3 regions of the Roseateles sp. T103 genome follow, and region 1 is predicted to be linked to each of the others. Evidence: predicted binding sites of a transcription regulator. Region 1 holds the regulator's gene; each other region holds the start of a gene.
The links. The regulator sigma-54, encoded in region 1, starts transcription at its own class of promoters, with help from an activator protein. The targets are predictions, from matches to a motif close to TGGCANGNAANCTGCTTT.
Positions count from the first base shown of each region.

Region 1 (10,197 bases):
CTGAGGCTGGGCGTGGCCCGGAAGGGGCCCGTGGCTGGCGAAGGCCGGCCGGCGATACAAGTCGGACCGCTGAGCCTCACAGGGCTGGCACACTCGGGTTGCGGCACCCTGGCGGTGCCGCAGACCCTTTAGTCGAACTCCGCTGCTGACTCGCCCATGCCCCCGCGCTTCTTCGTCGATCAAGCCCTCACCACCCCTGGCGAACTGGACCTGCCGCCCGCTGCGGCACGCCATGTGCAGGTGCTGCGCCTGCAGCCTGGTAGCGCCATCACGCTGTTCGACGGCCGCGGCGGCGAAGAGTGGGCGGCCGAGGTGCTGGCGATGGGCCGCAGCACGGTGCGCGTGCGCCTGCTCGAACGGCATCTGGCCGCTCGCGAGCTGGCGCAGGAGCTGACCCTGGCCCTGGTGATGCCGGCCAACGACCGCATGGACAGCCTGGTGGAGAAGGCCACCGAGCTGGGCGTGGCGGCGATCCAGCCCTTGATGAGCGAGCGCTCGGTGCTGCGCCTGGCGGGCGAGCGCGCCGACAAGAAGGTGGCGCACTGGCGCGGCGTGGCGATTGCCGCCTGCGAGCAGAGCGGCCGCACGCGCGTGCCGACGATCGCGCCGGTGCAGAGCCTGTCGAGCTGGCTGGCCGGCCTGACCATGCTCGCTGCTGACGAGCGGCGCTGGCTGCTCAGCCCGGTGGCGGCCGAAGCGCTGGCCGGGCAGTCGCTGGCGGCGCGCGTGTTGGTGCTCAGCGGTCCCGAAGGCGGGCTGAGCGATGCGGAGGAGCAGGCGGCGCGGGCACGCGGCTTCAGCGCCGTGAGCCTGGGGCCGCGCATCCTGCGCGCCGACACCGCGCCGATGGCGGTGGCCGCCTGGCTGGCCGTGCAGGGTGTGGCGCGATGAACCGGCAGCTGCTGCTGCTGACCGTCTGCCAGGGCCTCTTCCTCACCAACAACGTCACCTTCATCGCCATCAATGGCCTGGTGGGCCTGGCGCTGGCGCCGCAGGCCTGGATGGCCACCTTGCCCGTCTGCGGCTATGTGGCCGGCGGCGCGCTCTTCGCGCCGCTGGTGGCGCGGCACCAGCTGGCCTTTGGCCGCCGCCGTGCCTTCCAGCTGGGCCTGCTGGCGGCCATGGCGGCCTGCGCGCTGGCGGCCTGGGCGGTGAGCGCGCAATCCTTCTGGACGGTGGTGCTGGCCACCGTGCTGGCGGGCTATTACAACGCCAATGCCGGGCTCTACCGCTTTGCCGCCACCGAGCTGGTGCCGCCGGCGATGAAGGAGAAGGCGATCTCCTGGGTGCTGGCCGGGGGCATCCTCGGCGCAGTGGCGGGGCCCAACCTGGCCAGTGCCAGCAAGCAGCTGCTGGCCCAGCCCTTTGCCGGCGCCTATCTGGTGCTGATAGGCGTGGCGCTGCTGTCGCTGGCGCTGATCTCGCTGATCAACTTTCCCGCGCTGCCGCAGGCCGCGCCCGGCGCAGCGCAGGGGCGCAGTCCGCGCGAGCTGGCGCGGCAGCCCGCCTTCGTCGTCGCGATCATGGCGGCGGCACTGGGCTATGGCGTGATGAATCTGCTGATGGCTGCCACGCCGATTGCGATGGCGCAGTGCGCGCACCCCTTCGATAGCGCGGCGCTGGTGCTGGAGTGGCATGTGCTGGGCATGTTCGTGCCCAGCTTCTTCACCGGCCACCTGATCAAGCGCTTCGGCGCGCTGCCGGTGATGGCGGTGGGCGTGCTGCTGAATCTTGCCTGTGTGGCGATCGCGCTGTCTGGCGTCGAGCTGATGCACTTCATCGCCGCGTTGCTGGTGCTGGGCGTGGGCTGGAACTTCCTCTTCGTCGGCGGTACCACGCTGTTCACCAGCACCTACCGCCCCGAGGAGAAGACCACCGCCCAGGCGACCATGGACTTCTGGATCTACCTGACGATGACGTTCACCTCGTTCAGCTCCGGGGCCCTGGTCACCACCGGCGGCTGGACCTGGATGAACGCGGGCAGCCTGCTGCCGCTGGTTCTCGTCGGCCTGGCGCTGCTGTGGCTGGCGCGAAAGCCGGCATCGCAGCGCGTGGCCGGCTGAGGCGCACTCAGGCCGCGGGTTTGTCGCGCGCCGAGCCGGCGACCAGATCGAAGCGGAACAGCCGGCACTCGATCGGGCCGTTCCACATCGGCGTGCGGCGCGATTCCTTCAGCCGCATCTTGTTGGGCAGCTTCATGTCAGGACTGAGCATCCAGGCGGTCCAGCCGGCCGGGTGCTGGGTGTACTGGCGCTTCCAGTGCGCGGCCAGGCGGGGGAAGAACTCCTCGTCGGCACTGCGTTGTTCCGACCCCGCCGTTTCGCGCACCGCGGCGGCCTTGCCGCGCACCTCGATGCGCTCGCCATAGGGCGGGTTGAGCATCAGCGTGCCGGGCATCCCGGGCGGCAGCTGCGGCGCCGGGCGTTCCAGCGCGTCGCCGCCGTTGAACTGGATGTACTGCGCGACGCCGGCCCGCTCGGCATTGCGGCGGGCGAAGTCGACCATGCGGAAGGCCACGTCGCTGCCGTAGATCGGCACGGCGGGGGCATGGATGCGCGCCTTGGCAGCGTCCTTCATCTGCTGCCACTGCGCGCGCAGCGGCTGGAAGGGCTGCTGGCGCTCGAAGGCGAAACGCCGCGTCAGCCCGGGCGCGATGCCGCAGGCGATCTGCGCGGCCTCGATCGGGATGGTGCCCGATCCACAGCAGGGGTCGTGCAGCGCACCGCCGGTCTCTGGCGTGCCCTTCCAGCCGGCGGCGGCCAGCATCGCCGCGGCCAGCGTCTCCTTCAGCGGCGCATCGCCCTTGTCGGTGCGCCAGCCGCGCTTGAACAAGGCCTCGCCCGAGCTGTCCACATAGAGCATCGCGTAGTCGGGGCCCAGGTGCAGCACCACCGGCAGGTCGGGGTGCCGGGTGTCGACGCTGGGGCGCTCACCGGTGGCCTCGCGCAGCACGTCGCAGATCGCGTCCTTGACGCGCAGCGTGGCGAAGTTGATCGAGCGCAGCGGCGAGCGCTGCGCCGTGGTGTCCACGCGGATCGTGTTGCGCGCATGGATCCACTTCGTCCAGTCGATGCGGCGCGCTAGCGCATAGATGTCGTCCTCATGCTGGTAGGGGCCGCCGAGCAGCTCGATCAGCACGCGCTGCGCCAGGCGGCTTTCCAGGTTCAGCTTCATCACGCCGGCCAGGTCGCTCTTCACCGCCACGCCCCCGCGCAGCGCCTCCAGGGGCGCGCCAGGCAGGATGGCCGCGACTTCCTCGGCCAGCCAAGGTTCGACGCCGGCGGGACAGGAGAGAAACAGGTCGAGAAGGTCGGAGCGGGACATGGCGGGCTGGGCGGTCAACAAGGGCCTATTGTCCCTCTACGCGCCAGGCGGCCAGTGGCGGCGCCGCGGCAGCTGTGCCTCAGGCGTGCCGAGGGGTCCACTGCCGCACGAGGTCGATGAATGCGCCCAGCGGCAGCGGTCGGCTGAACAGATAGCCCTGAAAGGCGTCGCAGCCCAGCTGCTGCAGCAGCTCGCGCTGGGCCTCGGTTTCAACGCCTTCGGCCAGCACATTGAGCCCCAGGTTGTCGCCCAGCTGAATGATGGTATGCGCGATGGCGCGGTCGTCGGGGTCGGTCAGCAGGTCGTCGACGAAGGACTTGTCGATCTTCAGCTGCGACAGCGGCAGTCGCTTGAGGTAGGCCAGCGAGGAATAGCCGGTGCCGAAGTCGTCCAGCGACAGGCGCAGGCCTTGCTGGCGCAGTGCATCCATCAGCTGGATCATCGACTCGATGTCGGTGGCCAGCGCGCTCTCGGTGATCTCGAGCTTCAGCCTGTCGGTCGGCGCGCCGCTGCGGGCCAGCTGCTGCTGCATCAGGCCCAGGAAGCCCTTCTGGCGGAACTGGTGGACGCTGACATTGACCGCCAGCGTCAGGGGCGCGAGCTGGGCATCACCGACCCATTGCCCAAGCCTGCGGCAGGCCTGCTCGATCACCCACTCGCCGAGCTGGGCGATCAAGCCGGTCTGCTCGGCCAGCGGGATGAAGACGGCCGGTGAGATCCAGCCGCGCTCTGGGTGTCGCCAGCGCAGCAGGGCCTCGGCGCCGATCAGCTGGCCTTGGCGATCGACCTGCGGCTGGTAGTGCAGATCAAGCTGTCCACGCTCCAGCGCCAGTCTCAGCTCGGCTTCCAGCGCGGCACGCTCCGCCATCGCTGCCTGCGTCACCGGATCGAAGAAGCACAGCTGGTTGCGGCCGGCCGCCTTGGCCTGGTACATCGCGTGGTCGGCATGCTTGAGCAGTTCGTCGCTACTGGTCGGGGTCTCGCCCCACAGCACGATGCCGATGCTGGGCGTGCTGTGATGGACATGGTTGTCCAGGTGATGAGGCTGTCCCAGCACGCGCAGCAGCTTCTCGCCCGCGGCCTCCGCATGCCGCGCGGCGGTGTCTGCATCGGATCCCAGGTCCTGCAGCAGCACGACGAACTCATCGCCCCCCCAGCGGGCCACCGAGTCCTGGGCGCGCAGCGCGGACTGCAGGCGCTGCGCGATGCTGAGCAGCAGCCGGTCGCCCATGCCGTGGCCGAGCGTGTCGTTGAGTGACTTGAAGTTGTCGAGGTCGATGAACAGCACGGCGCCGCGCCGGCCGGTGCGCTGACTGCTGCTGAGTGCCTGACCGAGGCGATCCAGCAGCAGGCGGCGATTGGGCAGGCCGGTCAGCGGGTCGTAAAAGGCCAACCGTTCGATCTGCGCCTCGGCCTTCTTACGCTCGGTGATGTCGCGGATCAGGCCGATGAACACCACCTCGCCCTGGTGCTCGACGCGCGAGACGGCCAGGTTCATCGGAAAGATGTTGCCGCCCTTGCGGCGGCCATCGACATCGCGGCCGACGCCGATGACACGCGGTTGCTGCCCGCGCATGTAGTTGTGCAGGTAGCCATCGTGATGGCTGGCATCGGGCTCGGGCATCAGCATGCTGACGTTGCGGCCGATCACCTCATCCGCCGTGTAGCCGAAGATGCGGCTGGCGGCAGGATTGAATGAAGCGATGATGCCCCGGGCGTCTATCGTGATGACGCCGTCGACCATGTTGTCGAGGATGGCCTGGGTGTGTCGGGCCTGCTCGATCAGGCGAGCCTCGGCCTGTTTGGCGGCAGTGATGTCCAGATGCGTTCCGGTCATGCGTAGTGCGCGCCCCTGTGCGTCGCGCTCGATCACCCGGCCGTTGCTGTGGATCCAGCGCCAGTCGCCGTCGCGATGGCGCAGCCTGAAGTCGAGGGTGTAGACCGCGCTGCGGCCCTGCAGGCAGTCGTCCAGTGCCGCTTCGGTCAGGGCTTTGTCGTCCGGGTGCAGCAGTTGCTGCCAGGTCTGCACCGAGGGCTGCAGCTCGTCTCGGGTGTAGCCCAGCATTGAACACCAGCGCTCGTCAAACACCGCGTCGCCGCTATCGACCTGCCATTGCCACATCCCCAGCGCGGCACCGTCCAGCGCCAGCGCCATGCGCTGTGCGCTGTCGGCCTCCAGCTGGCGCTGTCTCAGTCGCATGGCCTCGACGGTCCGGAGCCGCCGCTCCCGCATCAGCATGCCCAGGATGGCGCCAAGGCTCAGCAGACCGGCGCTGGCGAGCAGCTGGTTGCGCTGGCGCTTCCAGGGGGCCTCCAGAGCGGCGACGGAGCGCCCCACCGCCACGACCAGCGGCTTGTCCAGATCGGCTCCGATATCCCGGCCATGCAATGTCCTGAGCGCGACCAGCCGCTCATCCTGACTGACCAGCGAGAAGCCGCGGATCACGGACGCATCCGCAGCGCCGCGCAAATGACGTTCCAGCAGCGAGTTGGGCTGGCTCAGCAGATTGCGCCCCAGCCAGCTGTCCTTATGCGGGCTGAGGCTGAACAGCAGGCCATCGGAATGTGCCAGCGCGCTCCATGTCTGCAAGTCACCGCGGGCTGAGTCCAGCATGAGGCGGAAGTAGGACGGATCCAGGCTGATCGCGATGCTGCCGGCGAAGCGCCCTTGCGCGTCCAGCAGGGCACGCGAGAGCGTCATCGTGTAAGCACCCAGTGCCGAGGTGAAGGGTGCAGAGACGAAGATGCGCTCGGCGTGCGGCTGTTGACGCGGCACCCGGAAGAAGTCGCGCTGGCTCGCGTCGATGCCGATCAGCTGCGGCGCCGAGCTGGCTTGGACGATGCCTTGCGCGTCGACGATGCTCAGCACCCGGATGCCCGGCATGGCCTTGGCCAATGTGCTCAGCAGGGGCCCAGCCTGCGCTTGCAGCGCCCGCGCGTCCCAGCCGGCATGGTCAGTGACGATGGTGCCCAGAGCGCCGCGCACGGCATCCAGCTGCTGGCTGACGATGCTGTCCAGCGTGCGCGCCTGGGACTGCAGCATGGCAGTCTCGCGCTCATAGAGCTGCTCGTGCTCGAGCGTCAGCCACACAGCCATGCCTGCCCAGGCGGCCGCGATGGCCGTCAGCAGCAGGCCCCAGCGGCGCTGCGACGGGCGGGAGAGCAGTTGCGGTCGAACGGACTCCATGACGATCGAGACAGCGTCTCAGGCGCCGTCGGCGTGCGAACAAGCAGGGTGTGACGGGGAGACGTGAGCGCTCGCCGGGCTGAGGCGGGCAGACGGCGGCGCCAAGGACCGCGGGCGCGGGATCAGAGGCTTTTGCGCAAATTGGCTGGCGCGATTTTAAGCGCCTCGCGGTACTTGGCGACGGTGCGGCGGGCGACCTGGATGCCCTGCTCTTCCAGCATCTGCGCCAGCGTGCTATCCGACAGCGGCTTGGCCGGATCCTCGGCGGCGACGAACTGCTTGATCAGCGCGCGCACCGCGGTGCTCGATGCATTGCCGCCGGCCTCGGTGGCCAGGCCCGAGCCGAAGAAGTACTTCAGCTCGAAGGTGCCGAAGCGCGTGGCCATGTACTTGGCAGTGGTCACGCGCGAGATCGTGGACTCGTGCATGCCCAGTTCGTCGGCGATCTCGCGCAGCACCAGCGGCTTCATCGCAAGCTCGCCATGGGTGAAGAAGCCCTTCTGCCGCTCGACGATGGCCTGCGAGACGCGCAGGATGGTGTCGAAGCGCTGCTGGATGTTCTTGATGAACCAGCGTGCCTCCTGCAGCTGCGCGCCCAGCGGCGAGTTGCTGATGCCGCCACGCGTGGCGCGCAGCGCCTGCGCATAGAGTTCGTTGATGCGCAGCTTGGGCGCGACCTCGGGATTCAGCATCACGCGGAACTCGCGGCCGACCTTCTGCACGATCACATCGGGGATCACCGCCTGCGCCTGGCCGCGCGCAAAACGGCGGCCGGGTTTGGGCTCCAGATGCGTGATCAGGCTCTGCGCCTCGCGCAGCAGCTCCTCGTCGGCACCGGTCAACGACATCAGGCGCTTCCAGTCGCGCTTGGCGAGCAGTTCCAGGTGCTTCTTGCAGATCAGGATCGCGATCGCCTGCGCCTCACTGCGCGGTTGCGCGCGCAGCTGCAGCGTCAGGCACTCGGACAGGTCGCGCGCGCCCACGCCGGCAGGGTCCATGCTCTGCAGCCAGGCCAGCGCGCAGCGCAGCCGGTCCAATACCTCGTCCTTGGACTCCGGGTCCGCGTCGGCGCCGAGCAGCGCATCGGTCAGCTCCTCGAGGCTGTCCTCCAGATAGCCGTCCTCGTTGAGCGACTCGATCAGCACGTGCAGCGCGGCCTTGTCCTCACGGCTGAGCATCATGCCGGCGAGCTGCTGTCCCAAATGCTCCTGCAGGCTGATCTCGGCCGACTCCAGCTCGCTGCGCTCGCCATCCTCGTCGCCCGAGCCGCTGCCGCTGCTGCTGTTGCTGGGCAGTTCGCGGATGCCGTCGAAGTCGTCGCCCTCGGTGCCGTTCTCCCAGTCTTCGCGCTCGGTGGTGCCGAAGTCTTCGGCGCGGATCTCGGCCGTGCTTTCGGTTTCAGTGCCGCCGGCGTAGTCGTCGCCGCCGTCGCTGTCGGTGCTGCTGCTGTTGCGGATCTCCGGCAGCTCCGGGGCGGGCGCGTCGCCGAATTCGTCCTCGGTCTCTAGCAGCGGGTTCTGCGCCAGCATCTGCTCGACTTCCTGGTTCAGCTCCAGCGTGGAGAGCTGCAGCAGGCGGATCGATTGCTGCAGCTGCGGTGTGAGCGCCAGGTGCTGGCTGAGGCGGACCTGCAGTGAGGGCTTCATCGCTGCGCCATCCCGGCCCTACATGCGGAAGTGTTCGCCGAGATAGACCTTGCGCACGTCGGCGTTGTCGACGATCTCCTGCGGCGTGCCCTCGGCCAGCACGGCGCCCTCGCTGATGATGTAGGCGCGGTCGCAGATGCCCAGCGTCTCGCGCACATTGTGGTCGGTGATCAGCACGCCGATGCCGCGCGCCTTGAGGAAACGGATGATGCGCTGGATTTCGAGCACCGCGATCGGGTCCACGCCGGCGAAAGGCTCGTCCAGCAGGATGAAGCGCGGCTGCGTGGCCAGCGCGCGGGCGATCTCGACGCGGCGGCGCTCGCCGCCGGACAGCGCCGGCGCCGGGCTGTCGCGCAGCTTCTCGATGCTGAGGTCGGCGAGCAGCCCTTCCAGCAGGTCCTTGATGCGCTGTTCCGGCAGCGGCCGGCCCTTGTCGTCGCGCTGCAGCTCCAGCACCGCGCGGATGTTCTCCTCGACGGTGAGCTTGCGGAAGATCGACGCTTCCTGCGGCAGATAGGACAGGCCCAGGCGCGAGCGCTTGTGGATGGGCAGGTTCTGCACCGGCTGGCCGTCGATGCGGATCTCGCCGGCATCGGCGCGCACCAAGCCGACGATCATGTAGAAGCTGGTCGTCTTGCCGGCGCCGTTCGGGCCGAGCAGTCCGACCACTTCGCCGCTGTGCACGTCCACATGGACGTTCTTGACCACTTTGCGCACGCCATAGCTCTTCTGCAGGCCTTCGGCCTCCAGCCGGCTGCTGGGTCCGGACTCCAGCGCCGGGCGGTGCTGCGTGGCGATGCCGGTCATGAAGGATTGCGCGGCACCGGCGGCACGGCCTGCAGCGGTACGGCCGAGGCCGGCGCCGCCGGCGCGGTGGCTTCGCGCGGCATGATGGTCATGCGCACCCCGCCGCGCGGGTTGGGTGAGGTCTGGCCGGCCTCGACGCTGACCCGCTCGCTGCGGTTGTCGTAGACCAGCACGGCGCCGCTGATTTCGCGCATCACCGTGCTGCCACGCAGGATGCGCACGATCGCAGCGCCGCTGAAGCGCACGGTGTCGGTCCGTGCGTCGTATTCGACCTGGCCGGCGGTGCCGGCGATGCTCTCGCCGGGCACGTCGCGCGCCTGGCGGAAGCTGACCGGCTCGCCTTCGCGCCCCTGCGCGATCGCCAGCACGAAACCGTCGCTCCTCTCGCGCACCGACAGCGTCTCGGCGCTGAGCTGCATCGTGCCCTTGGTGAGGATGACCTTGCCGCTGAACTCGGTGAGCTGCTTGGCCGCGTCGTGCAGGCCGCCGCGCTCGGAGACGATGTTCAGTGGCTTGTCGCGATCGGCCTTCTCCGCCCAGGCCGGCAGGGTCGCCAGCGCGCCGGCCAGCAGGGCCGGCGCCCAGCTTTGCAGCAGGCGCCTAGGGTTCAGGAGGGGGCAGGGCGGGTTCATGGCGGCACAGTTCTTGCAGGCCATTCTAGCCCTGCAAATCGGCCGCTCAGGCCTTTCCGGAACGGATCTGTTGGATCAGGTAGTCAGTCACGGCCAGTGCGCGCCGGCCGGACTCGATCTCGTTCAGGCGCTGGCCCGCGGCGGCGATGCTCGGCGCCGTCAGGAAGCGGCCGCCAATGCCGATCGCCGGCACGCCATCGATGCGGTAGCCCTCGGACAGCTTCTCGGCCTGCTGGCACTTGGTCTGCACGCCGAAGCTGTTGTAGGCCTGCTCGAACTTGGCCGGCTCGATGCCCAGCGGCGCCAGGAAGTCGCTCATGGCCTTGACGCTGTCCAGCGCACGGCCCTCGACATGCATCGCGGAGAAGATGCGGGCGCGCAGTTCCTTCTCCTTGCCCAACGCTTCCAACGCGTAGAACAGACGCTGGTGCAGCTTGACGTTGGCGCGGAAGGCCACATGCACATGACGGAAGCTGACGTCGGCCGGCAGCTTCTTGACCCACTCGCCCAGCATCGGCTCGAAGGCATTGCAGTGCGGGCAGCCATACCAGAAGAACTCGACGATCTCGATCTTGCCGGGTTGCGTGGGCAGGGGCGACGC
Region 1 is NZ_JBXVVS010000005.1:245,082-255,278, reverse strand. Features, by position in the region: gene AC2EBS_RS15555 (16S rRNA (uracil(1498)-N(3))-methyltransferase) at 157-891, shown strand; gene AC2EBS_RS15550 (MFS transporter) at 888-2,063, shown strand; gene AC2EBS_RS15545 (THUMP domain-containing class I SAM-dependent RNA methyltransferase) at 2,071-3,324, opposite strand; gene AC2EBS_RS15540 (bifunctional diguanylate cyclase/phosphodiesterase) at 3,404-6,511, opposite strand; gene AC2EBS_RS15535 (RNA polymerase factor sigma-54) at 6,634-8,157, opposite strand; gene lptB (LPS export ABC transporter ATP-binding protein) at 8,176-8,964, opposite strand; gene lptA (lipopolysaccharide transport periplasmic protein LptA) at 8,961-9,596, opposite strand; gene AC2EBS_RS15520 (thiol:disulfide interchange protein DsbA/DsbL) at 9,643-10,197, opposite strand, start outside.

Region 2 (10,197 bases), on a different contig from region 1:
TCGCCAGGGGAATGAAATACAGCGGAGACCATCGTCAACTCCCTGCCCGCTCAGGCTTTGACTTTGAAAGAATCGGCGTACTTGGCCGGGTCCTTGCCGTCCCAGACCACGCCGTCGATGAACTTGCTGGAGCGCATCGGGTCTTTGGGCACATTGACCTTCAGCGCACCGGCAGCCTGCTTGTAGAGCTCGATCTGGTTGATCTGCTTGGCCACGCCCAGGTAGTCCGGGTGCTCCTTGATCAGGCCCCAGCGCTTGTGCTGGGTGAGGAACCACATGCCGTCCGACAGGTAGGGGAAGTTCACCAGCCCGTCGTTGAAGAACTTCATGTGGTTGGGGTCGTCCCAGGTCTTGCCCAGGCCGTTCTGGTAGCGGCCCAGGATGCGCTGGTTGATCGCCTCGACGCCGGTGTTCACATAGGCCTTGTCGGCGATGGTCTCGGCCATCTTCAGCTTGTTTTGCAGGCCTGCGTCGATCCAGCGGCTGGCCTCCAGCACAGCCATGATCACGGCGCGCGCGGTGTTCGGATACTTCTTCACGAAGTCGCCGGTGGTGCCCAGCACCTTCTCCGGATGGTCCTTCCAGACGTCCTGCGTGGTCACCGCGGTGATGCCGATACCGTCCATGATGGCGCGGTGGTTCCAGGGCTCGCCGACGCAGAAGCCGTCCATATTGCCGACGCGCATGTTCGCCACCATCTGCGGCGGTGGCACGGTGATGACCTTGGCGTCCTTCATCGGGTTGATCCCGGCGGAGGCCAGCCAGTAGTACAGCCACATCGCGTGCGTGCCGGTGGGGAAGGTCTGCGCGAAGGTGTACTCGCGCTTGTCGGTGCTCATCAGCTTGGCCAGCGAGGCGCCGTCCACCGCGCCCTTGTCGGCCAGCTTCTTGGACAGCGTGATCGCCTGGCCGTTGTTGTTCAACGTCATCAGCACGGCCATGTCCTTCTTCGGACCGGACACGCCCAGATGCACGCCGTAGATCAGGCCGTAAAGCACATGGGCCATGTCCAGCTCGCCGTTGACCAGCTTGTCGCGCACGCCGGCCCAGGAGGCTTCCTTGGTGGGGATGATCTTGATGCCGTACTTCTTGTCGAAGCCCAGCACCGAGGCCATCACCACGCTGGCGCAGTCGGTCAGCGGGATGAAGCCGATGCGGACCTCTTCCTTCTCGGGCTTGTCCGAGCCGGCGGCCCAGGCGCCGGGGGCCAGGCCCGACACTGCGGCGGCCGCGCCGCCGACCAAGAGCTTGCGACGCTCTTCACTCATCAGACCACCCTCCTTCTTCGCACCGTTGACAGCAGACATGGATAGCTTCCTCCGCATCAGAAAAACAAAAAGGACAAAGGCGTCGCGATCGACACCGCCCCGGCGGGGGGCAGCGCAAATCGGACGCCTTTGTCCTAGAACTTTGTCGAGAGCGAGGCCTACGCCGTTGCAGGCCTCAGCCTCTACTCAGCAGCTTCCGTGCCAGGCCATTCGCCAGCCATTCGCTGCACATCTGCACCGATTGCAGGCACAGGCACCGTTCCGGCGCCTTGGCTTGGTGCATTGCGGCAACGCGCCTGCTCAAGAAGAGCGCAGCAGGCTGTGCGCCTCGACGATCTTCTCGGCCAGCTCGGCCAGCTGCAGGCCGCGGTCCATGGCCATGCGGCGCAGCTTCTTGTAGGCCGCATCCTCGTCCAGGCCCTGCTCGCTCATCAGGATGCCCTTGGCGCGGTCGACGTGCTTGCGCGCGGCCAGCTGCGCCTGGGCCTTGCCGAGCTCCTCGCGCAGCGCCAGATCCTGCTCGAAGCGCGCGATCGCCACCTGCAGCACCGGCGCCAGCCGGTCGGGCTGCAGACCGGCCACCACATAGGCGCTGACGCCGGCGCGCAGCGCCTGGCGCATCGGGTCGTCGCTGGCGTCCTCGGCGAACACCACCACCGGACGCGGCATGCGCTCGTTGAGCGCGGCGAGGTTCTCCACCGTGTCGCGCGTCGGCGACTCGCTGTCGACGATGACCACGTCCGGCCGCAGGTTCAGCACGCAGTCGTGGATCAGCGTGGCCTGCTCGATCACGCCGACCACGTCGCAACCCAGCCGCGTGAGCTCCTCGCTGATGGCCTGCACGCGGTGGGCGCCATCATCGATCAGCAGCACGCGCAGGCCCTGAGGGCTGCTGCAAAGTGGGTCGCCGGCTGACTTGGGCATGGCTGCGTGGGTAAACAGATCAGATGGAAGCGGGAGCTGCGGTGCGTGTTGCACCGCAATATACGTGCCGGACCGCCCTGCCTCCGTGAGGCAGGCTTCACCATTCGGCAAGCCAGCCCTGCAGCCTCGCGGCCCCCTCCATAGAATGGCGCCGCGCCAGCCCTGCACGCCATGCCCATCACCCTGTTCCACTGCCTCAGTGCCCGCTCCTTCCGCCCCCTGTGGGCTCTGGAAGAACTGGGGCTGCCCTACACGCTGCGCCTGCTGCCCTTTCCGCCGCGGGTGCACGACAAGAGCTACTTCGAGCACAACCCGCTGGGCACCGTGCCGCTGCTGATCGATGACGGCGACGGGCCGGATGCGGTGCGCATGAGCGAATCGGCCGCCATCTGCCAGTACCTGGCCGCGCGCCATGGCGCCGGCACGCTGGACGTGGGCGTGGCCGAGGCGGACTACGGCGCCTATCTGAACTACCTGCACTTCGGCGAGGCGACGCTGACCTTCCCGCAGACCCTGGTGCTGCGCTACCGCTTCTTCGAGCCGGCCGAGCGCCGTCAGCCCCAGGTGGCCGAGGACTATGCGAAATGGTTTCTCGCCCGGCTGCGCACGCTGGAGCCGCGACTGCAGCAGCACGAATGGCTCTGTGGTGGACGCTTCAGCGCCGCCGACATCTCGGTGGGCTATGCGCTGCTGCTGGCCCAGCACCTGGAGCTGCATACGCAGTTCACGCCCGCGGTCGCCGCCTACTGGCAGCGGCTGCAGCAGCGGCCGGCCTACCAGCGCGCACAGGCGCTGCAGTTCGAGGCCGCACGGGCGCAGGGCGTGCCGCTGATCGCCGCACCCGACCTGCGGCCCTGAAGGCGCGACGATGGACTCGGTTTCGCAGATCGCGCTGGGCGCTGCCGTCTCGGTGGCCGCGATGGGCCGCCGCACCGCGCTGTGGAAGGCCGCCGCCTGGGGCGCGGTCTGCGGCACGCTGCCCGATCTGGACGTGCTGATCGACCATTGCGACGCGCTCAGCAATATGGTGCTGCATCGCGGCGACAGCCATGCGCTGTTCTGGCTGAGCCTGATCGCGCTGCCGCTGGGCGCAGCGATCGCCACGCTGCTGCGCGAGCCAGCGCTGCGCTGGCGCTGGATGCTGGCCAGCTGGCTGGCGCTGGTGACGCACCCGCTGCTGGACGCGATGACCATCTACGGCACGCAGCTGCTGCGGCCCTTCTCCACCGAGCCGCTGGGCCTGGGCAGCGTGTTCATCATCGACCCGCTCTACACGCTGCCGCTGCTGATCGGCACCGGCATCGCGCTGCGCGGCAAGGCTCTCGCCCTGCGCTGGAACGCGGCCGGGCTGCTGCTCTCCTGCGCCTACCTGGGCTGGAGTGCCGTCGCGCAGCAGCAGGTGCTGCACACCGCACGCGCCAGCCTGCAGGGCGAGCCGCACGTCGAGCGGCTGATGGCCTCGCCCGCGCCCTTCAACACGCTGCTGTGGCGCGTGGTCGCGATCACGCCGGACAGCTATCTGGAGGGCTATCACTCGCTGATCGCGCCGCATCAACCGCTGCGCTTCACACGCCACGACCGCGGCGCGGCGCTCTACGAGACGCTGCGCGAACACCCGCCGGTGGCCACGCTGGCCGCCTTCAGCGATGGCTTCTTCAAGCTGGAGCGCAGCGATCGCGGCGAGATCCTGATCGCCGACCTGCGCATAGGTCAGGAGCCCGACTACTTTTTTCGCTTCGTGGTCGCGCGCGAGCAGTCGCCGCTGCAGCTGCTGGACCGCCCCGAGGCAGCCGGCCGCCGCCCCGAGCCGGGGCCGGCACTGCGGCAGCTGTGGCGCAGGCTGTGGGGCGAGCCGCTTGGAGCCGCGCAGCCGGATCGATAGGAAGACGGCTGGCGGCCAGGCGCGGCCACAGATGAAGCTCAGCTGCGCGAGAGGCCTGACTGCAGCAGACAGCTGACCATGGGAGCGCTCCGGCCCACCTCGGGTTTCCTGGCGTGGGATCGCGCCGACCTAACGTGGCAATATGTGGCCCAGGGAGGCCTTGCGGCGCACGAACCGGGGAGTAACAAGCTGCCGGGTTTTCCGTGCTTTTCGCAGCCTTGCTATGCAGCACCAAGAGACTGGAACCCGTGGAATATCAACGATTTGGATCGCTCGACAGTGCAGTAGCAGGGTCGATAGCGACCACGTCAGGGCGCACGCGCAGTCGCCCCGCATCACGTTGGGCGTCTTGAAGTCATGCCCATGCCGCGACCGCTGAAATGGATTCTGTGGATTGTTGGCACCCTTGCGTCCTTAGCAGTCGGCGCAGTGCTACTGATGGCTTGGCTTTTCTCCGGGCTGGTTGGTGAGCCGAGCAAAGACGAAGTTGCTCGTGTCGTGTCGCCGTCCGGAAAGGTTGATGCCGTACTTCTCGAGACCAATGGCGGAGCTACAAGTTCATTGGGGTATGAAGTCTTCGTCGTGGAACACGGGGCTCAGCCTTCAGGCTCGCCCGCAGTTTCGCTATATGGTGCTGTTCGAAATCAACACGCCTATGGCGCAAACCTTAGCTGGCCATCGTCCAACTCACTGGCCGTCGAGTATCTGAGCGCAAAGTCCGCCAAGGTCAATGCACACACTCAGTCTGTTGGAACGCAAGCTATCCACATCACTATTCGAGAGGGGGCAACCGACGAGGCTGCTCCGCCAGGGGGCATGCTTCACAACCTGCGGGGGCGCCAATGACATTCCGATCAACCCATCATTCCACCGGACCTGCGCGAGAAGCCGCGCAGGTCCGGTGAATTCCGACGTTAGGCCACGCAACAACGGCTCGTTCCAGTCGTACGCAGAGAACATGGACCAGAGGTATCGCATCCCCGCCGCCGCCCTCATCGGGCTCGGTACGGGCTACCTCGCAGGAGTAACAGTTGCGTTGTTCACCCTTTCCGACCCTCACGAAGCGCTACTTCAGGCGCTCTGCGCGGGCCTTGCCGGCTCAATCGCCATAGCAAGCCTTGAGACTCTGCCTAAGTCGTGGAGATGGAAGCGATCTGCTCTCGCTGCAGCTCTCGCGCCTGTCTGCTACGCAGCCTTCGCGTCAGTCTTGGTCGACAAGCCGATTGACTTGACCGACACTGCTGCCAAGTCCTTCAGCTACGCTCTAGTGACTTGGCTGTTCGCACATCGCTTCCTCGCATCAACGCTCTCGGTTCTTGTGTACTACGTTGCCCGCATCCTCTCCCGATTGACCAGCTAGAAGATTTTGACAAGCCACAGGATGAAGGCGTGGTCTAACGACGGTGAGAAAAAGAATATGTCAGTCCTCTATCGCATCGCTTCGAAGTATTCGCCAAAGGCAACGGCTGTACTAGCTCTGGGTTCATTGATTGGAGGTGGCCTTGTGCGTCTTCTGACGCCATCCTCTTTCGTGCTCTCGGCCTTCGTGGGTCTCCTGGCTTGTCTGTTGCTCTGCGCATTCCTTGTTTCACTGGGGCAGCGCGACCCTTTAACGTGGCACCGCGTATTGACCTACCCGCTTGGCGTTCTCGGCCTTTGGTCAGTGCCCCCGCCGGCAAGCCCTGCAAGTCTTCGTGGCAATCTGTTTGTCGTGTCCGCTTTAGCATTTGCCGGCTTCGTGCTTGTGCAGTACATACTTCAGTAGAAACAGGTGCGGCGGCATGCCCCACTGCTCCGGTCAACTCTGACGTTGAGCGACTGCTTTGCGCCACTCAGTTCGGCGATACGAACATCCGCACCGGGTCTATGACCCCCACAGCTCGCGGACGCACAGCCTCTGCCCTCGTCCTCCTGCACCGCCAAGAAGCTCACGCTCGATGGCGGGCTGCCGACACCTAGCGGATGCCGCGGACGAAGCCTTGCACTTCGTCGGCCACTGTCGCGTCGCGACCGAGCCAGAGGTGGCCGCCGTCGGGGAAGATCACCAGGCGCGCCTGGGGCATCTGGGCGGCAATGTCGCGCGCTGTCTGTGCAGTGCCGAAGCGATCGTCCTCGGTCGAGACGATGAGGGCCGGCATCGTGATCTTTGTGAAATCCATGCGTGCAGGGTGGCCGGCCTGCTGGCCATCGTTCAGCAGACCGCGCACGCGTGCCGAGATGGGCAGCAGCTCGTGCAGCACGGTGAAGGCGCGCTCGCGCTCGGCGGGCGTTACCCGATCGAGCAGCGCGGGATCGGTGGCGAGCAGGGTGCCGATCAGCAGGCGCGGCATGGTCTGCTCGGCCAGCCAGAACAGCAGGTCGGAGCTGAGCAGCCGGCGCACCAGCCAGGCCTGCAGCGGGGTGAATTCAACCGGGTCGCGGTCGCGCACATTGGCCGCCGGCACCAGCAGCACCAGGCCGGCACAGCGCGCCGGGTGGCGCAGCGCGAACTGGCTGGCGCTCAGCGCACCGGCCGAACCGCCGACCACCGCGATGCGCTCGATGCCCAGCTGGTCGAGCAGGGAGGCCAGTGCATCGGCCTGTTCGGCCAGCGAAGGGTCAGCGGGAAAGTCGCTGCGCAGATAGCCAAAGCGCGATGGCGCAATCACGCGCAGCCCGCGCGCCACCAGCGCATCGGCGAAGCGCAGACCCTGGTCGAAGCCGCCGCCGGTGCCGTGGATCATCAGCACCGGCGGAGCGCCGGCGTCACCCGCCACCGCGTATTCGAGCTGGCCCCAGCGGGTCTGCAGCACCAGGCTGCGCCCGCTGACACGCTCTCGCGCTGCATCCAGGTCTTGGCGGTAGCGCAGCTCAGCCCAGATCGCACCGGCCAGCAGTGCAAGACCTAGGGTGAGCAGCATCGCGCGGTGGAACGACAGCATGGTGTGTGGCGAGGTCGAGGTTCAGCACGCAGGGTCACCGGGCTGCGCGCTCTGGAAGCCCGGCGCAACGAGCTTAGCAAGTGCGTCGAGGACTGCGGGCACATCCACAGTCTGCGGCAAATGAATTCAACCCTGCGATTGCGCCCAGACAACGCCGACGCCGACATCGATTGAAGCCCACGCCACGCATGCGCTACAAAGCCGCATAGCGATCGATGCAGAACGGCCGGCCAGTGAGTCGCCGTACGCCGCTCGCCAAGAGGAGGAGGCTCCCGCGTCATGCCGCACCCCGCCACTGCCGATCCCGGCCCGCCGCCGATACCGCGACGCCTGCTGGCGCTGTACCGCAACCGCGCCGCGCATTACGACCTGGAGCTGGTCGGCTTCGAGATGCTGCGCCAGGCCTGCATCGCCCGGCTGGACCTGAAGCCCGGCGATCGCGTGCTGGACATGGGCTGCGGCACCGGGCTGAGCCTGCCCACGCTGGCCCGGCGGGTCGGACCCGAGGGGCGCGTGCTGGGCGTGGACCAGAGCGCGGCGATGCTCGCGCAGGCGCGCGAGCGGGTGAAGCGCGACGGCCTGCATCAGGTGCGGCTGAAGCAGGCCGCGGCGGTCGAGGCGCCGCTGCAGGGCCGCTTTGATGCGGCGCTGTTCGTCTTCACCCACGACATCCTGCAGCAGCCCGAGGCGCTGCAGCACATTGCCGCCCACCTGAAGCCCGGCGCACGCATCGCCGCCACCGGTCTGGCCTGGACGCTGCCCTGGGCGCCATGGGCGCTGGCGAGCAACTGCTTCGTGATGGGCGCGGCGCTGTATTCGGTGGCCTCGCTGCAAGGCCTGGGCGAGCCCTGGCAGCTGCTGCGCGGCCTGGCGCCGGATCTGCAACTGCTGCCGCAGCTGCCCGGCGGCTTCTACCTCGCCTGGGGGCACTTCAAGGGCTAGTCAGACGGCGGCGGCGCCCGGCTGCGGCGACGTCCACAGGCTGACGCGATTGCGCCCGCTGCCCTTGGCCTGGTAGAGCGCCTCGTCGGCGCGCGCATAGAGCCGGTCCGCATCGGCCGGGCTGTCGGAGGCGACGGCCGCGATGCCCGCCGACAAGGTCAGGCGAATCGGCTGGCCGTTGCTGTCGCGCTGCGTGTCGAGCTGCTCGATGGCGCGGCGCACGTCTTCGAGCAGGCGCTGCGCACCGGGCGCATCGGTGGCCGGCAGGATCAGGCCGAACTCCTCGCCGCCCATGCGGCCCAGCACGTCGGCCTTGCGCAGCCGCGAACGGATCGCCTGCACCACCGCCTTCAGCGCGGCATCGCCGGCGCGGTGGCCGTGGCGGTCGTTGATCTGCTTGAAGTGGTCGAGGTCGATCAGCGCGAAGGCCAGCGGCGAGCCCTCGCGGCGGCTGCGCGCCAGGTTGTGTTCGAGCAGCGTGTCGGTGGTGCTGCGGTTCAGGCAACCGGTCATGCCGTCGAGCGAGGCCAGCTCCTCCATGCGTAGCGCCATGCGCTCGAAGGAGGCGAGCACGAAGCCGAAGCCGGCACCCAGCAGAGCGACGAAGCTGAGCAGGAAGGTCAGCCCCTGGCCCAGGCTGGGCTGCAGCAGGCTCTGATATTGCTCGGGCGCCCACAGCGCATGGAAGAAGCGGAACAGCATCGCCCCCGCCGACAGCGCCATCGTTGCGGCAACCATCGGCAGCGAGTATTCGCGCGGCCCGCGGTGCCGCAGCACCAGCAGGATGCTGGGCAGGAGCATGAGGGTGAAGATCAGCGACAGCGCGGCCGTGCGCTGCGGCAGCGACCAGGGCAGCATCATGACCAGCGCGAGCAGCGCGACGCCCAGCCGAAGCCAGGCCGAGCGGCCCAGCGGCTTGTCGAGCAGATAGACGCTCAACGCCTGGTTGAACAGCAGCATGCCCAGCAGCACCAGACCATTGCCCAGCAGCACCGAGATCCACAGCGGCAGCGCAAGCCGGGCGCCGAGGAAGATGTAGCCGAAGAGCAGCACCCAAGAGGCCTGCGCCCAGATGCGCAAGGCCGGCTGACGCAGGGTGCCGCGCTGCGCCACGGCCAGTTGCACGCACAGCAGCAGAAAACCTGCGATCAGGGCGGCCAGCAAGGTGGGAATGTGCAGCATCGTCGGTAGCGTGGCGGGCAGAACGGCAAGCAAGGGCCAAGCCGCAGGCAGTGTACCCAGCGGAGCACGCCGCGCCCTCGCCGATGCGCTATCGTGTGGCGAAAGCACCGCTGAGAGGAGAGTTGCAACGATGTCGTTCCACGCCCGTCCTGGCCCAGGCCTTCTTCGCCGCGCCGCGGCCCTCCCCCTGCTGCTGGGCATGGCCCTGGCAGCGCAGGCCCAGCCCGACGCGATCGGCGAGGTGGACACGGTGTTCAAGCTGATCGGCCCCGACCACAAGATCGTCGTCGAGGCCTACGACGACCCCAAGGTGGCCGGCGTCACCTGCTATGTCTCGCGCGCCAAGACCGGCGGCATCAAGGGCGCGCTGGGCCTGGCCGAAGACCGCAGCGAGGCCTCGATCGCCTGCCGCCAGGTGGGGCCCATCAGCTTCGCCAAGCCGCTGCCGCAGCAGGAAGAGGTGTTCAACGAGCGCATCTCGCTGGTCTTCAAGCACCTGCGCATCGTGCGCATGGTCGACGCCAAGCGCAACGCGCTGGTCTACCTGACCTATGCGGACCGGCTGATCGAAGGTTCGCCGCAGAACAGCGTCACCGCGGTGCCGGTGGATCGCGCCACAGCGATCCCGGTCAAGCGCTGAAGCGCCCGGCGCCGCCACAATCGCCTGCGCCATGCCGAACAACGCGCCATCGTCCGCCCCGCCCTTCTTCGCCCCGTTCTTCGCCCCGGTGGCCTGCGACAGCGCCGAGGCTGCGCTTGCCCAGGTGCAGCGCATCTACGAGGCCGGCACCAGCTTTCTGCGCGAGGCGCTGGCGCGCTTCCTGGCCGGCGAGGACACCGGGCCGGTGCGCGCCTTCTATCCGGTGGTGCGGCTGCGTGCCGCCCGGCGCGGCGCCGGTGCCAATGCCAGCGGGCTGGCCTATGGCTTTGTCACGCGCGCCGGCCATTACGAGACCACGCTGACGCGGCCGGACCTGTTCGCCAATTACTACCGCGAGCAGTTCCGCCTGCTGTTGCTGAACCACGGCGGCACGCTGGAGGTGGGCACCGGCCACCAGCCCATCCCGCTGCACTTCGC
Region 2 is NZ_JBXVVS010000002.1:730,565-740,761, forward strand. Features, by position in the region: gene ntrB (nitrate ABC transporter permease) at 1-32, opposite strand, end outside; gene AC2EBS_RS09750 (CmpA/NrtA family ABC transporter substrate-binding protein) at 51-1,268, opposite strand; gene AC2EBS_RS09755 (ANTAR domain-containing response regulator) at 1,569-2,192, opposite strand; gene AC2EBS_RS09760 (glutathione S-transferase family protein) at 2,364-3,050, shown strand; gene AC2EBS_RS09765 (metal-dependent hydrolase) at 3,061-4,074, shown strand; gene AC2EBS_RS09770 (hypothetical protein) at 4,438-4,920, shown strand; gene AC2EBS_RS09775 (alpha/beta fold hydrolase) at 6,030-6,995, opposite strand; gene AC2EBS_RS09780 (class I SAM-dependent methyltransferase) at 7,275-7,937, shown strand; gene AC2EBS_RS09785 (GGDEF domain-containing protein) at 7,938-9,119, opposite strand; gene AC2EBS_RS09790 (CreA family protein) at 9,319-9,759, shown strand; gene AC2EBS_RS09795 (AMP nucleosidase) at 9,791-10,197, shown strand, end outside.
Region 2: a site for sigma-54 is predicted at 2,245-2,262, ahead of AC2EBS_RS09755 (ANTAR domain-containing response regulator). Genes of this name have one in related genera too.

Region 3 (10,197 bases), on a different contig from region 1:
TTGCTGACCTCGCCGAGGTGATGCAGCGTGTCGCCGTACTGCATCTCCATCGTCGTCAGGCGCTTGAAGTAGTGGCTGCCGATGTACTCGTCGGTCACGCCGATGCCGCCGTGCAGCTGCGTGCACTGCTGGCCGACGAAGCGCATCGACTGGCCCAGCTGCACCTTGGCCTGCGAGATGGCACGGCGGCGCGCGGCAGCCGGCTCGCCCAGCTTCAGCGTGGCGTAGTAGCTCATTGAACGCGCCAGCTCCAGCTGCATCTTGATGTCGGCGATGCGATGGCGCAGCGCCTGAAAGCTGGAGATCGCCACACCGAACTGCTTGCGCGTGTTCAGGTACTCGGCGGTCAGCGCGACGAACTTGTCCATCGTGCCCACGGCTTCCGCGCACAGCGCGGCAATGCCGATGTCGTTGGCGAGCTCGAGCACGGCCAAGCCCTCATCGGCGCCGACGAGCAGCGTGGCCGGGGCCTTGTCCAGCTTCAGATCGGCGGCGCGCGAACCGTCCTGCAGGTGGTAGCCGCGCGTCGTCACGCCGGGCGCGCTGCGCTCGACCAGATAAAGCGCAATGCCCTGGCCGCTGCGTGCCGGCACGATGAAGGCATCAGCCACGTCGCCGGCCGCCACCAGGCTCTTAGCGCCGGTCACCGTGTTGCCGTCGGCGCTGGCCTCGACCAGATCGAGGCGGTAGCGCGCCTTGCGCTCCTGCTGGGCCAGCACGACGAGTGCTTCGCCAGCGGCGATGCGCGGCAGCCACTGCTCCTGCACCGACTGCGCTGCCTTGGCCAGCACGGCCGGAGCGACCAGCGCGGCTTGTGCATAGGGTTCCATCACGATGCCGCGGCCCAGTTCCTCCATCACCACCATCGCATCGACGGCGCCCAGGCCCATGCCACCATGGGCTTCGGGGACGGTCAGGGCCGCGAGGCCGAGTCCGGCCAGCCCGTCCCAGGCTTCGCGCGAGAAACCGCCTTGTTTGACGATGGCGCGGCGCTGCTCGAAGCCATAGTCCTTGTCGACCCAGCGACGCACGGCGTCACGCAGCGATTCCTGGTCTTCGGTGAAATCGAAATCCATGATGTCTTGTCTCCTCAGCCCAGAACCGTCTGCGCAACGATGTTGCGCTGCACTTCGTTGGAGCCGCCGTAGATGGTGGTCTTGCGGTAGTTGAAGTAGTGGCTGGCCAGCGGCGCGCAATGGGCGGCGCCGACATGGTCGCCCTGCCAGCCGGCTTCCATGGCCTCATGAATGAAGGGCAGGGCGTAGGGACCGGCAGCCAGCATCATCAGCTCGGTATAGCGCTGCTGAATCTCGCTACCGCGGATCTTCAGCAGGCCGGCGACGTCCAGGCTCTGCTTGCCGCTCTTCTCGGCGGACAGCACGCGCAGCACCATCATCTCGAGCGCGACGATGTCGACTTCCAGTTGCGCGATCTGGTCGCGGAAGCGCTGGTCTTCGTAGACGCCTTCGGCCTTGGCGATGCGCTTGAGACGCTCGAGCTCGCGCTTGGCGCGGTTCACGTCGGCAATATTGGTCCGCTCATGGGCGAGCAGGTACTTCGCGTAGGTCCAGCCCTTGTTCTCTTCACCGACGAGGTTTTCGAGCGGCACCTCGACATTGTCGAAGAACACTTCGTTCACCTCATGCTCGCCATCGAGCATGATGATGGGCCGCACGGTGACGCCTGGCGACTTCATATCGATCAGCAGGAAGGAGATGCCGGCCTGCGGCTTGACCGTGGGGTCGGTGCGCACCAGGCAAAAGATCCAGTCGCCGTACTGGCCCAGCGTGGTCCAGGTCTTCTGACCGTTGACGATGTACTTGTCACCCTTGCGCTCGGCGCGCGTCTTCACTGAAGCGAGATCGGAACCCGAACCCGGCTCGCTGTAGCCTTGGCTCCACCAGACTTCGCCGCTCATGATGCCTGGCAGGTGTTTCTGCTGCTGTTCGGGCGTGCCGAAAGCCATGATCACCGGCGCGACCATCACCGGCCCGAAGGGCACGACGCGCGGCGCACCAGCCAGCGCGCATTCCTCTTCGAATAGGTGACGCTGCACGGCGTTCCAGCCCGGGCCGCCGAACTGCTTGGGCCAGGCCCAGCCATGCCAGCCCTTTTTGCCCAGGATCTTGGCCCAGCGCTGCATATCGTCCTTGCTCAGACGCAGCGCGTTGTGCACCTTGTGGCTGATGTCCTTGGGCAGGTTCTCGGCCACCCATTGACGGATCTCGGCCCGAAAGGCGAGTTCTTCTGGGGTGAAGTTCAGGTCCATGCGGTCTGTCTCCTTTTCGCAGGGCCCTGTTTTAGCACGAGCGTGCTTTTTTGAGCTGTCCCGGGCGGGACAGGCTGATGAAGCCTTTCGGAGCGGACAAACAAAAAGAGCACCCCGGGGGGTGCTCCTACTGGTTCGGCATGCGTTTCAGCAAGTCGAGGACACTGGCTTGCGTCGACGCACCCCGAGGGCTCCGAGGATAGCGATGCCGACCATCGCAAGTGTCCCCGGCTCAGAAACCTGGCCTGGCACATCCTTGCTCGCGACGGAGAACAGCTTCACATAGTCGAGCACGGAGTCAAAGTTTCCGCCACCGCCGAAATTGCTGTTGTAAGCGCTGACCAGCCACCAACTCGAAACGACGTTGCCCGAATTCCAATTGCTGCGGGTAATGTCAACAGAAGACGAAGACGTAGCGACGTCCGGCGCTTGGTCGCCGAGATTCCTGATCAAGCTCCATCCGTTACCAGCCCCGCCGCTCGTCAGGTTGGCCGCAGTTTTTCCCTGAATCACCGGCGCGCCCCCGCCATTGCCGGTATAGGCCATGACGGTGATGTCCGCGTCACTCTGGTTCCAGCCAACAGTAATACTGTCCAGCGCAACGGCCGTGTCAAACTTCAGCAAGATCAAGTCGGGTGTGTTTGCTGCAGCGGGATCGTTGTCCATCGCATGCTGTGGGCTGCCCGGGCTGAGCCCCTCGTTCTGACTGGCCACACCAAAACCGCTGCTACCCTGAGGGGATAGGTACGCAGTTTGATAATTTGTGGTCGTGACGTTGTTCACTGTCTGGGTCCGCGCACCCCATGCGCTGGCCGTCACCTTGTTTCCGGCTACCGAACCAGCGCAGCTCCAGCTGTTGCCAAACGTGTCTTTGTTCAACGCTGCCTGATTGGCGGCTGAACCAACGCATGAAGAGAAGTTCCAGGTGGAAGCCGCCATAGCAGACGAGGCCAAGGAGCCAAGCGCGCAGCTCAACGCAATGCTCAAGATGCGTTTATGTGTCTTTGCGGTCTTCATGATGAGCTTCCTTGTCTAGATCCTGTAGCACTAGTGCACTGGGTGTTCAGTCACGTAACTGCAAATTTCGGGCCAACTTCGATAACTTCCTTGGAATCAAGGCTTTACTGCGCGAACTCAGGACCCATTGCGGCCAAGTGTAAGAGAACTCGACAACAGGAAAAGGGCTTTCACCCCTCACTTGAGGGTTCGCATCAATTCCTTTGCCTCGACCGAGCTGGGAAATGCAGCCTCATTGCCAAGGATCGCAGTCAATTCATCGCGCGCTTCCTTTGTGCGGCCCGCCTTTGCCAGGACTGCGGCCAAGTGATAGCGAATCTCCGGGTGACTCGGCTCACGTAGCCTGGCGTCCCTGAGAAGCTGAAGCGCCCTCGACTGATTCCCTGCCAAATGATTGGCCCAGCCAGCCGTGTCAATCACTGTTGCACTTTGAGGAGCAAGCTTCAGCGCCTGCTCTGCGATGCTCAGCGCACCTGGATCGTTCAGCCGCATCAGCGCGTTGGCGAGGTTGTTCAGAAGCTCGACATCGTTGGGTTGGGTCTTGAGGGCTGCCTCATAGACACGACGCGCGCCAGCAAAATTTCCACCTCTCGCATGCGCGTCGCCCAGCGCCTTTTGCACCTGTAGATCGCGTGGGTTGGTCTTCAGCCAGCCTTCCGCGAGAGCAATGGCCGGCTTGCCGTTGTCCTGGCCAGCAAGCACGCCGAACAGCCGTAACAGACTGGCCGACGACTTTTCCAGTTCATGGGCGCGCCGCAGGGATTCCGTCGCCGGACCGATCTGCTTGCGACTGAGTGCGACTTCGGCCATCAGGGTGTGGCCAGTGGAACGCTTGGGATGGCTGGTGATGATTTGTGCCGCCCGTCGTTCCGCCTTGGCGGTTTCGCCAAGAGCCAACTCGACCTGCGTCATGAGCGCTGAAGCAGAAAGATCCCCAGGTTGGACGCTGAGAGCCTTGTCCAGCGCATACGCTGCGCCTGCAAGATCTCTGGCTTCGACCAGCGCGCCGGCAATCTGGACTTGCTTGGAGGCCTCGAACCCCGCGCGGCGGGACGCGTTGGCAAGCGTGCTTCTCGCGCCTGCCAAATCGCCGTTGGCAAGCTGTGCTGCACCATAGGCCTGAAGTGCCTCGACGTCCTCCGGCAGCTTGGCAAGCAATTGCTTTGCAGCATCGAGCGCCTTCGGCGCGGAGCCCTTGCGCAGATGCCAGGCGACCAAGGCCGAGTTGGCACGGGTCTGACGCTGGTTGCTCGCCTCGGCAGCGCTCTCCAACCATTTCAAAGCCTCATCATCTCGGCCTGCCGCCTCGTTGACCAGCGCCATCTCGAACAAGGCATCCACGTTACGGTCCTGCTCCTTGAGGACGGCGGCAATGCGCTGGCGAGCAGACTCGAAGTCCTTCGCCGCGATATCCACGCGTGCCAGACCGAACCGCGCCTCGGTCAATAAAGCGTCGAGCTTCAGTGCCTGCTCAAAGCTCGAGCGTGCCCCCTTAACATCCCGCAACTGCAGCCGCACCGTACCCTGTACGGTCAACATGCTTGGGTTGTTCGGATTGGACTTGACCAGGCCTTCAGCCAACTTTGCCGCTTTGTCCGGCTGACCACTGCGGAGGTACAGACTGATCAAGGCAAGCCCAGCGTGCGATTGCCTGGGATCAGCGCGGTAGGCTCGTTCCAACTCAGCGATCGCGTTACCGCTCTGGCCAGCGCGCATGAGGCTCATGCCCAGCGCCGTTCGAAACTCGGGAGCGTCTTTGGCGCGGAGTGCTTCCTGCATCAGAGCGGTCGCTTTTGCATGGCGCCCTTGTGCCATGTGGGCAGATGCCAGCATCAGCATCGCTTGCCCATCACCAGGGCGGGCGCGCAGATAGCCTTCGAGTAACTCAACGGCACGGGTCATGTTGGGTTCGAGCATGGCCACCTGCGCAAGCATCTTGGCCAAGGGGCTGTTCGGTTGCTGCCGTAGCGCGTATTCCAGATACGGTTTGGCCTTCTCGAACTCGTTGAGGCCAAAGTGCGCCATACCGTTGAGCATCAGTACCTGTGGTCTGAAGCGGATGGCCTCGATCGGCACTGGATCAAGCAATTCGGTCACCGTTTTGAGCGCGGCGCGGGCCGCAGCGGCATCGCCCTTGCGTTCGGCGAGAACCGCTCGCAGGTAGGCCGCACGTGGCTCGCCGGGAGCCAGCGAGTCCAACTCCCGCAAATCGAGTTCTGCTTCTTTGGCAAGCCCCAGGTCCAGGCGGATGCCCGCGCGCGCGAGCCGTGCCTCTACATGTCCAGGATCCAGCAGCAGCGCCGCGTCGTAGGCCGCGAGAGCAGGCTGAAGGGACGCCAGGACATGATGCACGGAGCCTTTCTGATAGTGGGCCTCGGCTGACTTTGGTTCCAGCTTCAGCGCACGGTCCGCCGCCGCATTGGACTCATTGAACTGTCGCGACCGGATCCGGATCGGCACTTCTGCCAACCAGGTGTCGGCCGTGTCCGGACGCAGGGCACGCGCATCCTCGACACTTTTCAGCGCGCTGCGACTGTCCCCGAGGTCGGAGTGCGCGGCCGCGCGCACAAGCAGCAAGTCGACCTGCGTCGCTCTCGGCAAACCGGCAGGTTGCAGCCGCTGCTCTTCGAAGATCAGCACCTGCTTGCCCTGGGCGGACAGCGACCGAGCGAGCGGCACCGCGACCTCCGCCCGGTCGACACCCAATCGCAGCGCTTCTCGGAACGCCACCTCTGCAGCGGCCGCTTGGCCATCTGCAAGCAGGGCACGGCCCAAAAGAACCTGCCCCGGCAGCATCGACTTGTCGATCTGCAGAGCGTTCTTCAGTTGGATGATGGCACCTGCCACATCCTTACGCTCGTAGCGCTGCAGCGCGTCCTCGTAGAACCGAGCAGCTTTGTCGCGATTGCTCTGGGCTTGCACCAGCGGCGAAGCGAGAACCAGTAGCGTCAGCAGGAGCCCGCTGGCGATCGGTGCCCAGCGGCGAGTCAAGGTGCGTTGCATGGGCGGGAGTTAGTGGATGGAGTCCAGGCCAAATCGCTGCGGATCATACGTGTCAGGCTGCCGCAAACGGCCACGGAGTCGAGGGGGGCGGACTGGCGCTGCCGTGCATTAATGCAGCCTCGCGCCTGCGCTCGCAGGGCTGCCCCTGCTAGTAGCGCAACTCCAGCGTCATCAGATCGTTCTCCCGGCGCATCTGGAAGCGCGACAGAAAGCTGTTGCCAAGCAGCACGAAGCCCATCTGGCCAGGCACGACGATCGCGTCCACGTTGCGAACGTCGAGTTCGCCGATTCGCACACTGTCGAGCAGCAAACGGTGGGCTGGAACAGTGCCGTTGGCGGTATGCGTCATCACGCGCTGCCCGTCGCGAAAGCGCAGGCCCAGGCGCTCAGCCTCGGCCTGGGCGATGGCCACTGTCGTGGCGCCCGTATCGACGAGGAACTGCGTCGTGCGTCCGTTGATGCTGCCGGCGGTGGTGAAGTGTCCTCCCTGGCCTGAGCTGAGCACGATCTTGCGGGCCTTGCCAGCGGCGTCGCTGCCGGCACCGATGCGCCCGGGCGAGGCGCCCAGGGCCAGTTGCATGCGACGGCCATCGACCTCGACGACGGCTCGACCGTCCTCCAGCTCCAGCAGTTTCACGCCTTGCACGGTCTGACCGACGCGCACGGTGCGCGCCTCGCCATCGATCAGCAGCAGTGCCGCCTGGCTGCCCAGGCTGCCGTTGAAACTGACGTTCTGCGCCCAGGCCGGCGCCAGCAGCAGCGCGGCGCAACTGGCGGAGAGGACAAGCGCGCGCGCGGTCTGCATCGCCAGCCGCTCAGGCCCGCTGATTGTCGAAGCTCAGCGGCACGTCCGCGAATTCCTTGCGGATCAGGGCCATGGTGAGTTGGATGTCATCGATGCTCTTGCCGGTGAGCCGGACCTTGCCGTCCTGGTAGGAGGCCTGGACCTTGATCTTGCTGTTCTTGACGGCGGCGCTGATCTTCTTGGCGAGGTCGGCCTCGATGCCGTCCTTGATCTTGTAGCTCTGCTTGACCTTGTCGCCGCCCAATTTCTCGAGCTTGTCGGCCTTCTCCAGGAAATTGATCGTGACGTCCTGCTTGGTGAGCTTGCCGTAGAGCACCTGCTCGATCTGCTCGATCTGGAAATCGCTGTCCCCGATGGACTCGATCTTCTTGTCCTTCTCCTTCAATTCGACCTGGGCGCTGGTGCCCTTGAAGTCGAAGCGCGTGCCAATCTCCTTGATGGCGTTGTCAACGCCATTCTTGATCTTGACCATATTGGGTTCGAGGACGGTATCGATGCTGGGCATATTGTTCTGTCAGTGCTTTTCTAAGAATGGGCGAAGTTGCCACGTGTGATCTGGGAAAATTCTGCCATGCTCCCTTCCGCAGCCAATCCCCCCGACGAAGTAGTGCCTCAGGCGCTGCGGATCGAACACGGCGTCAACCTCAAGCCGTTCAACACCTTCGGCTTGCCGGCCCTGGCCGAGCGGCTGGTGCGCATCCGCAGCGAGGCCGATGTGCGCCGTGTCGTCGATCATCCTGAATTGGGCCGCGCACAGAAGTTCGTGCTCGGCGGCGGCAGCAATATCGTGCTGACCAAGGATGTCGAAGCGGTGGTGCTGAAGGTGGAGATCCCCGGCATCCATCTGCTCGAAGAGCGCGACGACGCCTGGATCATCGAGGCCGGCGCCGGCGTGGGCTGGCACGAGCTGGTCGCCTGGACCATCGAGCAGGGCTACCCGGGGCTGGAGAACCTGGCGCTGATCCCCGGGACGGTCGGCGCCGCCCCGGTGCAGAACATCGGCGCTTACGGTGTGGAGGTGAAGGACCGGCTGGACAGCGTGATCGCCGTCGATCTGATCACCGGCCGCGCCGCGCATCTGCCCGCCTCGGCCTGTCGCCTCGGCTATCGCGACAGCGTGTTCAAGCACGAAGGCTTCGGCGGACTGGCCGGCAAGACCGTGATCACCCGCGTGCGCCTGCGCTGCCCCAAGCCCTGGAAGCCTGAGCTGGGCTACCTGGACCTGCAGCGCAAGATCGAGCAGACCGGCATCACCGCGCCGACGGCACGGCAGATCTTCGACTGGGTCTGCGAGATCCGCCGCGCCAAGCTGCCGGATCCGGCTGTGATCGGCAATGCCGGCAGCTTCTTCAAGAACCCGGTGGTCAGTGCCGAGCAGTGCCGCGACATCATCGGCCGCGACCCCGGCATCGTGCATTACCCGATGCCCGACGGCACGGTGAAGCTGGCCGCCGGCTGGCTGATCGACGCTTGTGGCTGGAAGGGCAAGACCGTAGGCGGCGCTGCAGTCTACGAGAAGCAGGCCCTGGTGCTGGTCAACCGCGGCGATGCCCGCGGCGCCGAGGTCGTCACGCTCGCACGTGCCATCCAGGAGAGCGTGTACGGCCGTTTCGGCATCCGGCTCGAGCCGGAGCCGGTGGTCGTCTAAACCGCGCCTGTAAAGAACAATGCCCCGGGGCTTGCGCCGCGGGGCATGGCAGACATCGGGCCGCTGCTGGCGGCCTGACGATGCTTACTTCTTCTCGTGCTTGATCTGCGGCACCGGCACGCCTGAGCCCGCCGTCAGCAGTCCGGCTTGCGTGTAGGTGGCCAGCTTGGCGCGGGTGTCGACGATGTCGAGGTTGCGCATCGTCAGCTGGCCGATGCGGTCGGCCGGCGAGAAGGGCGCGTCCTCGACCTTCTCCATCGACAGGCGCTCCGGCGCATAGGTCAGGTTGGGGCTGCGCGTGTCCAGCAGCGAGTAGTCGTTGCCGCGGCGAAGCTCGATCGCCACCTCGCCGGTGACGGCACGCGCCACCCAGCGCTGCGCGGTCTCGCGCAGCATGATGGCCTGCGGGTCGAACCAGCGGCCCTGGTAGAGCAGGCGGCCCAGCTTCAGGCCGTTGATGCGGTACTGCTCGATGGTGTCCTCGTTGTGGATACCGGTGACCAGGCGCTCGTAGGCGATGTGCAGCAGGGCCATGCCCGGGGCCTCGTAGATGCCGCGGCTCTTGGCCTCGATGATGCGGTTCTCGATCTGGTCGCTCATGCCCAGGCCGTGACGGCCGCCGATGCGGTTGGCTTCCAGCATCAGCTCCACCGGGTCACTGTACTCGACGCCGTTGAGCGCCACCGGCATGCCTTCCTCGAAGCGCACGGTGACCTCTTCAGCCTTGACCTGCACGTCCTCGCGCCAGAAGGCCACGCCCATGATCGGGTTGACGATGCGGATGCCGCTGTTCAGGTGCTCCAGGTCCTTGGCCTCGTGGGTGGCGCCCAGCAGGTTGGAGTCGGTGGAGTAGGCCTTCTCGGCCGACATCTTGTAGCCGAAGCCGGCCTTGGTCATGAAGGCCGACATCTCGGCGCGGCCGCCCAGCTCGTCGATGAAGGTCTGGTCCAGCCAGGGCTTGTAGATCTTCAGCGCTGGGTTGGTCAGCAGGCCGTAGCGGTAGAAACGCTCGATGTCGTTGCCCTTGAAGGTCGAGCCGTCGCCCCAGATGTTGACGTCGTCTTCCTTCATCGCGGCCACCAGCATGGTGCCGGTGACGGCACGGCCGATCGGCGTGGTGTTGAAGTAGGTCACGCCGGCGGTACTGATGTGGAAGGCGCCGGCCTGCAGCGCGGCGATGCCCTCATGCACCAGCTGTGAACGGCAGTCCACCAGCACGGCCTTCTCGGCGCCGTACTCCATGGCCTTGCGCGGGATCGCGTCGTAGTCCGGCTCGTCAGGCTGGCCCAGGTTGGCGGTGTAGGCGTAGGGAATGGCCCCCTTCAGACGCATCCAGTGCAGCGCGGCGCTGGTGTCCAGGCCGCCGGAGAACGCGATGCCGACCTTCTGGCCGGCGGGAATGTGCTGAAGAATCGTAGACATGGGCTTGGGGATGGGTTCGTCGGGCCGGCACGG
Region 3 is NZ_JBXVVS010000001.1:1,037,803-1,047,999, forward strand. Features, by position in the region: gene AC2EBS_RS04510 (acyl-CoA dehydrogenase family protein) at 1-1,076, opposite strand, end outside; gene AC2EBS_RS04515 (acyl-CoA dehydrogenase family protein) at 1,091-2,269, opposite strand; gene xdp1 (exosortase-dependent surface protein XDP1) at 2,417-3,286, opposite strand; gene prsT (XrtA/PEP-CTERM system TPR-repeat protein PrsT) at 3,464-6,289, opposite strand; gene AC2EBS_RS04530 (retropepsin-like aspartic protease family protein) at 6,438-7,094, opposite strand; gene AC2EBS_RS04535 (YajQ family cyclic di-GMP-binding protein) at 7,105-7,599, opposite strand; gene murB (UDP-N-acetylmuramate dehydrogenase) at 7,714-8,742, shown strand; gene argG (argininosuccinate synthase) at 8,827-10,164, opposite strand.
Region 3: a site for sigma-54 is predicted at 3,344-3,361, ahead of xdp1 (exosortase-dependent surface protein XDP1). Genes of this name have one in related genera too.